Gemmatirosa kalamazoonensis: one gene and its partner. The protein of the gene in region 1 interacts with the protein of each later gene in a pairwise test. Links are inferred from orthologs where the notes say so. Each region holds a gene or a part of one and is shown on either strand. Other genes may lie near its edges.

Evidence for each region.
Region 2: the proteins of rho (region 1) and J421_RS10480 interact in binary tests that used the Escherichia coli proteins (3 or more experiments, as listed by UniProt). The link is inferred for Gemmatirosa kalamazoonensis from one-to-one orthologs.

Annotation. Positions count from the first base shown.
Region 1 is NZ_CP007128.1:3,048,142-3,052,367, forward strand. Bases 1-2,912 are described here. They hold rho (transcription termination factor Rho), read right to left. Parts: upstream 2,147-2,912; coding sequence 854-2,146; downstream 1-853. Other genes in these bases: mltG (endolytic transglycosylase MltG), read right to left, coding at 1-419; ruvX (Holliday junction resolvase RuvX), read right to left, coding at 409-846; J421_RS13095 (MlaD family protein), read right to left, coding at 2,264-2,912. Outside these bases: more of J421_RS13095, read right to left, coding at 2,913-3,223. UniProt on the Escherichia coli protein: Facilitates transcription termination by a mechanism that involves Rho binding to the nascent RNA, activation of Rho's RNA-dependent ATPase activity, and release of the mRNA from the DNA template.
Region 2 is NZ_CP007128.1:2,411,494-2,415,652, reverse strand. Bases 1,315-4,159 are described here. They hold J421_RS10480 (YhbY family RNA-binding protein), read right to left. Parts: upstream 2,969-4,159; coding sequence 2,660-2,968; downstream 1,315-2,659. Other genes in these bases: J421_RS10470 (M23 family metallopeptidase), read right to left, coding at 3,899-4,159; J421_RS10475 (hypothetical protein), read left to right, coding at 3,221-3,817; J421_RS10485 (energy transducer TonB), read left to right, coding at 2,168-2,575; J421_RS10490 (BamA/TamA family outer membrane protein), read left to right, coding at 1,315-2,016. Outside these bases: more of J421_RS10490, read left to right, coding at 1-1,314.

The sequences.
Region 1 (4,226 bases):
TCCGCGGAGTCGGGCGGCACGCCTAACGATCGGGCGAGCTGGGGCACAATCTGTCGCAGCTCCCATCCCTCCACGACCGTGATGACGTGCACGATGCCGCGCCCCGACACGAGCGCGCTCACGAGGTCGTGGTAGGAATCGCCGCGCCGGAGCTGGTAGGTGCCGGGCTTGATGGAGCGATCGCGCTCCGTCGCCTTGGCGTAGAGTCGGAACAGCAGCGCCGAGCGCACCACGCGCTTCGCGGCGAGCGACTCCGCGGCGACGCGGAACGACGCGCCGCGCGGGATGACGACGCGCGCGGCGCCGGATCCCGGCGCGCGGGTGAGGAACACGAGCGCGGCGACGACGAGCGCGACAACGCCGACGGCGATCAGCAGGACACGCCGTGGGGGTCGCCCCTTGCGGCGCTTACTCCCCATCGGGAAGCGCGAGCGCGTGCTGCAGCAGCACGGCGGCCGCCATCGCGTCGACGTCGCCCTTGCGATCGCGCGTGGAGCCGCCGAGCGTGCGGATCGTTCGGAGCGCGGCAGCCGTCGTGAACCGCTCGTCGACGAGCCGTGCGGGGAGGCCGGTACGCCGCTCGAGCTCCGCCGCGATGTGGCGCGCCTCCTCGGCGCGGGGCGTGTCGTTGCCGTCACCATCGAGCGGCAGGCCGACCACGAAGCCGCACACCTCGAGCGCCTCGGCCCGCCTAACGAGCTCCGCGATCGGCAGCCGCTTGCCGGCACGCCGCGCGACGAAGCCGGCCGGCGAGGCGATCATGCCTAACGGGTCGCTCACCGCCAGCCCGATGCGCCGCTCGCCGTGATCGATGGCGAGCAGGCGCCCCTTCGGCAGCCGGGACACGGCCGCGTCACCCCTCCGCCATCGACGCGAAGAACTCCTTGTTGTTCTTCGTGCGCGACATGCGCGTGAGCAGGAACGTGATGGCGTCCTCGGAGTTCATGCCGCCGAGGAAGTTCCGCAGCAGGAAGATGCGGTTCGTCTCGTCCTTGTCGAACAGCAGCTCCTCGCGGCGCGTCCCGGACTTGTGCACGTCGATTGCCGGGAAGATGCGGCGCTCGGCGATCTTGCGATCGAGCACGAGCTCCATGTTGCCGGTGCCCTTGAACTCCTCGAAGATCACCTCGTCGGCGCGCGAGCCCGTCTCGATGAGCGCCGTGGCGACGATGGTGAGCGATCCGCCGCCGTCGATGTTGCGTGCGGAGCCGAAGAAGCGCTTCGGCTTCTCGAGCGCCTTCGCGTCGACGCCGCCGGAGAGGATCTTCCCGGAGTGCGGCACGATGGTGTTGTGCGCGCGCGCGAGCCGCGTGATGGAGTCGAGGAGGATGACGACATGCTTGCCCGACTCGACGAGCCGCTTCGCCTTCTCCAGCACCATGTCCGCGACCTGCACGTGGCGGTCGGCGGGCTCGTCGAACGTGGAGCTGATGACCTCCGCGCCCGGTACGTTCGTCTGCATGTCGGTGACCTCCTCCGGGCGCTCGTCGATCAGGAGGATGATCAGCGACACTTCGGGGTGGTTCTCGACGATCGCGTTCGCGAGCTTCTGCAGCAGGATCGTCTTGCCCGCGCGCGGCGGCGCGACGATGAGCCCACGCTGTCCCTTGCCGAGCGGTGCGATGATGTCGCACAGCCGCATGCTGAGATCCCCGTCCTTCGGCTCCAGGTGGATCCGCTCGTCGGGGTAGCGCGGCTTGAGGTTGTCGAACGCGATGCGCTGCTTCGCCTTCTCCGGCTCGTCGCCGTTCACGCGCTCGACCTTGAGCAGCGCGAGATACTTCTCCCACTCCTTCGGCGGGCGCACCTGGCCGACCACCGAATCGCCGGTGCGCAGGTCGAAGCGCTTGATCTGCGACGGCGAGACGTAGATGTCGTCCGGCCCGTACAGGTAGTTCCAGTCCTGGCTGCGGAGGAAGCCGTAGCCTTCGGGAAGGACCTCGAGCACGCCGTCGCCGCGCAGCAGCACGTCCGCGTCGAGGAGACTCTGCTCGATGCGGAAGATCAGCTCCTGCTTCCGAAGCCCGGAGTGGTTGGAGACGTTGAGCTCGTCTGCCAGCGCGTGGAGCTCGGGCAGCGACTTGCGCTTCAGCTCGACGATATCGACGAGGGGGGATTCGGCCCCCGGAATCACGTCACCGGGCACGGGAGGAAAGGAGGGAGGGGAAGTGCGGCCCGGGAGGGGGGTCGCGAAAGTAAGCCGGCGAGAAACAGAGGGTCAAGAATCGCGTGCTGCCGAGCGACGACCGAGCGGCGAGCGCGATCAGAAGGCGAGATACCGGAGTGGATGACGCTTGAGATCCGCGATGAGCGCGGCGAGCTCCGCGCGAGTCTGCGTCACGGATTGCGTGAGTGCCTGGTCATGTTGCAAACGGCCGGCCGTTCCCTCCGACCGGGCGAGCACAGTCGCGACGGTGTCGAGCTCCGCCCGGACTGCGGCGACGGCACCCAGCAGCGTGGAATCGCGCCGGAAGCGCCCGAGCGACTGCTGCGAGGGCGGCGCGGCGATGAGCTGGCGGACGCTGTCCGCGCGGGCGAGCGCCTCCCGGGCGTAGTGTGACGCGCCGTCGCGGGCCATGAGCCGTCCGACGGGCCCGCGCGACGATCGGACGCGCGTCATGAAGCCGCTGGCCGTGCCCATCGCGCGGGTCATCGTCGAGGCGCCGTCGATGCCGAACGCACCCAGCGTTCCGCGCGTGGCGCGCAGCTGGGCGTCGAGCAGCTTCACGTTCGTCAGGATGAGCGGCAGCTCGCCGGTCGCGTCCTGGAAGTCGCTGCGTGCGCGATCCATGTCGGTCTCGGGCGGGGACCGCAGCGTGTCGTCGGGGCTGACGGGCGGCTGTCGCGCGTCGCCGAGCGCGATGGTGACCACCGGCGCGCCGATGAGGTTTCCTCCAGGGTGGACCCCGACGTCCGCGCCGCGACGGATGACCGACCGCACGTTCTCGAGCACGTGCAGCGTGAGCAAGAGTCGCTGGGCGGTGTCGGAGGAGGGCGGGAGATAGTCGATCGCGTCGACGACGCCGACGCGTTTCCCGGCGACCCAGACCTCGCTGCCGGAGCTCAGGCCGCGCGCCTCCTGCACGGTGGCGAACAGCCGGAACTTCGCGCCGTGGACGGTGCCGACGCGCGCGAACAGGAGGACGGCCGCGACGCCTCCGGCGAGCAGCGCGATGGCGAGGAGGCCGGGGAGGAGGTCGGACCACCGACGCGGCCGCGGCATGTCCGGGCGGAGGGCAAGTGGTGGACCACGCCGAGCGCGACCGAAACGCCGGCGGGGGCCTCGCTCGATGAGCGAGGCCCCCGCGGAGGTGGCGCTCGATGAATCAGATGGACCGACGCGCGTGATAGGATTCGAACCTATGACCTTCGGCTCCGGAGGCCGACGCTCTATCCAACTGAGCTACACGCGCAGAAATCGAAAACCCCTGCGACCTGAGGTGGCGACCTCAACCCGCAGGGGTCTCCGCCAGTCGGGGCGACTGGATTTGAACCAGCGACCTCCTGCTCCCGAAGCAGGCGCTCTACCGGGCTAAGCTACGCCCCGATCTAACACACATCGTCACCAACACCGTCACACACAACGCGCCCAGAAGGACTCGAACCTCCAACCTTCTGATCCGTAGTCAGATGCTCTATCCAATTGAGCTATGGGCGCTTGTCCCGCTGTCGAACACATCCAAAAAATATCGACTGCGGATGGGCGGTACAAGACTCGAACTTGTGACCTCCACGATGTCAACGTGGCGCTCTAACCAACTGAGCTAACCGCCCGCACGTCGGGTACAAGCTAACGGCGACGTGGTCCTGCAGAGCGGGAAACGGGACTCGAACCCGCGACCCCAACCTTGGCAAGGTTGTGCTCTACCAACTGAGCTATTCCCGCGTTCCCAACGTTTCCCGATCGCGCTCGCCGAGTGGACGTGCACCTTCCGACGAAGCCACGATGAGCCGGGCATGGAGGCGAGGGGAATCGAACCCCTGACCTCTTGAATGCCATTCAAGCGCTCTCCCAACTGAGCTACGCCCCCGGCTCGCGAGGGCCGCGCACGCATTCGACTGCGTCGACACGCGTCCCTCAGGAACCACGAAGTCTACCCGGGGGTACTTTCGAAGTCAAGCTGAAGGGGTGGCGGCTGAACGCGGGGCCAGTATCTTGCAGCGCTCATTCGGGGTCGCCCGTAGACTTCCGAACGAGTATCACGCCTCCCACTCACATCGTGCTC
Region 2 (4,159 bases), 640 kb from region 1 along the record:
GGCACCGCCGCCGACCCGGCGTGGAGCCCCGACGGCCGCTACATCGCGTTCTCCGGCACGGTCGGCGGGATCTCCGATCTCTACCTGTACGACCTGCAGAACGACACGTACGAGAAGCTCACGACCGGCCGCGAGTCGGAGCTGCAGCCGGCGTGGAGCCCCGACGGCAAGCGCATCGCGTTCGTCACCGACCGCGGCGACGGCACCAACCTCGATCGCCTGACGTTCGGGCCCATGCGGCTCGCGGAGCTCGACGTCGCGTCGCGCAACATCCGCCTGCTCCCGATTCCCGCCCCGGGCGCGAAGTCGGTGAACCCGAGCTACACGCCGGACGGCCAGTCGATCGTGTTCGTGAGCGACCGCACCGGCTTCAACGACGTGTACCGCATGGAGCTCGCGACCGGCGCGCTGTCGCAGATCACCCACGTGCAGACCGGCGTGCTCGGCGTGACGTCGCTGTCGCCGGCGGTGAGCGTGGCGCGCAACACGGGGCGCATCGTCTTCTCCGTGTTCGACCGGCAGGGCAACGACATCGAGCGGCTCGACGGCGACGCGACGCGCGGCACGCCGGTCGGCAACGCGCTCGCCGTCGCGAGCCCCGGCGTCGCGCCGGACACGTCGCGCGTCGCCGTCGCGCAGCCCGTGAACCCGTCGCCCGGCGGGGCGACCAACACGACGGGCACGACGCAGCCGCAGCCGGCGGCGCCGGGCGGGCGCCTGCCGCCGTTCACGCCGCGCTACACGAGCACCATCGAGGGCTACCTCGCCGACGCGTCGACCGGCCTGCCGGCGACGACGGCCGACTTCCAGCCGCGCGAGTACAGCGGCGCGCTGCACCTCGACTACATCGCCCCGCCGACGTTCGGCGTGCAGACGGGCGGGTTCTACGGCACCCAGTTCGGCGGCGGCGTCGCGTTCGGCTTCAGCGACCAGCTCGGGAACAACAACCTCGTCACCATCCTGCAGGCGCAGGGCGACGTGAAGGACATCGGCGGCGAGGTGATGTACACGAACCTCAAGCACCGCTGGAACTACGCGCTGCTCGCCGGTCGCATCCCGTACCTCTACGCGTACCAGACGGCGCCGTACATCGATCAGCAGGCGCAGTCGTACGCGATCCAGCAGGGGATCTACCGGCTCTACTTCGACGAGGTCGGCGGCATCCTGCAGTACCCGCTGTCGATCTCGAAGCGGCTCGAGCTGGGCGTCACGGGGATCCGGCAGAGCTACGGGCTGGACGTCTACACGTACTACCTGAACAGCTTCGGCCAGGTGATCGGCCAGGACCGCTCGCGGCCGCCCGTGCCGCCGTCGCGGATGTACGCGCAGGGGCAGGTGGCGTTCGTCGGCGACTACTCGACGTTCGGCTTCACGTCGCCGATCGCCGGGGCGCGGTATCGCCTGAGCTACAGCCCGACGGTCGGTCAGATCCAGCTGAACGAGGCGATCGCCGACTACCGCCGCTACTGGTTCGCGCGGCCGGTGACGTTCGCGATCCGCGGGCTCCATTACGGGCGCTACGGGCGCGATGCGCAGAACGACTCGATCTCGTACCCGATCTACCTCGGCAACCCGCAGTTCGTGCGGGGCTACGACTACAACTCGATCGACCCGAGCGAGTGCTTCAGCTCCACGACGAACACGAGCACCGCGCAGTGCCCGATCTTCGACCGCCTCCTCGGCAGCCGCATCGCCGTGGCGAGCGCCGAGCTGCGCATCCCGCTGCTCGGCGTGGAGGGGCTGGGGCTCATCCGCACGAACTTCCTGCCGGTGGAGATCGCGCCGTTCGTCGACGCGGGCGTGGCGTGGAACCAGGGGGAGTCGCCGCGGTTCGGCCGCTTCGTCACCGGCCAGGAGGCGCGGGTCTCGACCGACCGCATCCCGGTGGTGAGCGCCGGCATCTCGGCGCGCATCAACCTGTTCGGCTACGCGGTGCTGGAGACGTACTACGCGTATCCGTTCCAGCGACCGGACAAGAAGGCGCACTTCGGGTTCCAGCTCGCGCCGGGCTGGTAACGGGAGAGGGCAGGAGGGCAGGAGGGCAGGAGGGCAGGAGGGCCTCCTGCCCTCGCATTACGATCTCGTGGACGACTCAAGGCGGCTCGGCCCGCCGCCGAGAAAGAGACGGGAACCCCCTCTCGATCTCGTCGCACGCGGAGAACGTGTCATGTCTCGTCCCGGCCACCTCGGACGCCTCGCCCGTCTCGCCTTCCCCGCCCTCATGATCGCCGCCGCCCCGCGCGCGCTCGCCGCGCAGCAGGGGGACGTCTACGGTCCCGGCGACCTGACCTCGGCGCCGAAGCTCGTCTCCGCCGCCACGACGGCGCGCCTCATCGCCCGCTCGTACCCCGAGGGGATGCGGCGCATGAGCCTCGGCGGTGAGGTGAAGGTGGAGTTCGTGATCGACAAGGATGGCCACGTCGAGCCGGCGTCGATCACGGTCCTCGAGTCGACCGTGGCACAGCTCAGCAGCGCCGCCAAGTCGGTCGTCGAGCGGATGGAGTTCGTCCCCGGCAAGAAGGACGGCCAGCCGGTCCGCGCGCGCGTGCAGCAGCAGATCGTCTACAAGCCGTAACGCGAGGGCAGGAGGGCAGGAGGGCAGGAGGGCAGGAGCGCTGTCGACTCTCCTGCCCTCCTGCCCTCCTGCCCTCCTGCCCTCTCACTTCCAGGGCGCGGCGTCCCCCGGCTTTCGCTTCAGGTCGGGATTGTGGCGGTAGAGTGTCGCGGTCTTGCCGATGACCTGGATGACTTCCGCGGCGGCCGCGGTGGCGAGGGCGTTCGCCGCGTCCTTCGCCGGCACGTCCACCGAGCGGCCGAGCTGCACCTTCACCAGCTCGTGCGTGCGGAGGGCGTCGTCGAGCGTCTGGAACACCGCCGGGGTGAGCCCCTGCTGGCCCACGTGGACCATCGGGGTGAGATGGTGGGCTTCGGCGCGCAGGGCCGCGCGCTCCTTTCCGGTCATCGCCATGGCATGAGTCGCTCGGGTCGGCGTTCGCTCTCGCGGGATGCATAACTTCGACCGCCGACCGCGCCGCCGGCACCTCCCCATTCCGGGGGTCCGTCGGGTTTTTCCTGACCGACCCGCTAAAGTTCGCGCCCCGACCGTCCGAGACTCGGCCGCAGGGCACCGCTTCGCTCGGCACGAAGCCGCCCTGCATCCGCCGCTCTCCTCACCCACCCCCCGGAGAGCGGACCCACCTTGCACCGACTCGGACCCCTCATGAAGAGAACCCTTCTCGCCACTCTGGCCACCCTGCTCGTCGGCGGCGTGGTCAGCGCCTGCTCCGACGCATCCCGCTCGCCGGTCGCTCCGCGTGAGCCGGCGGCGCCGAACGCCCTGCTCGGCCTGAACCTCGGTGGCACGACGCAGCAGGTGTACGGAGCGCTCTGGAAGACCCCGCTCACGCAGGACGTCCACGCCTCGGCGACGATCGGTCCGCTCGGCGGGACGCTTCGGCTGCCGGCCACCGGGCTGACCGTGGTGGTGCCTCCCGGCGCCGTGCTGAAGAACACGACGTTCGGCGTCACGGCGCTCGCGGGCCGGATCGTGGCCTACGACTTCCAGCCGGCGGGAACGCGGTTCCTCGTGCCGCTCGTCGTCACGCAGAGCAGCGCGCCGATCGACATGACGCCGCCGCTGCTCAACCTGAAGCTGATGCGCCCGGGCTACTTCAAGTCCGCCACGGACCTGAACCAGTCGGCCGGGACGGCGACGGTCTCCGAGCTGCTGCCCGGCATCACGATCGACCTGCTCGGCAACATCAACTACACGATCCCCCACTTCTCGGGCTACATCGTGTCGTGGGCGTTCGAGTGATCGATCGCGCCTGAGGGTCTGGGCGGAACGCGGGGCCGGCGACGATCGTCGCCGGCCCCGCGTCGTTCCCGCTTCCCGCGCTCAGTGCTGTCCGCGCGGCCCGCGCTGTCGCGCCGTGGAGTCGACGACGGCGGTGTCGATGGGCACCGTCGGCCGCCGCACCCGGCCGACCGGGATCACCACCGGCTCGTTCCGATCGGCCACCACGACGCCGGGGTCGCGGAGGAACGGGAGCGGGTCGAGCCACGTCGCCGTCCACCAGTGGTGGTCGGGTCCGATCGTGCCGACCTGGAAGTGCAGGTGCGGCGTCTCCGGTGGCGCGTTGCCGGTGGTGCCGACGAA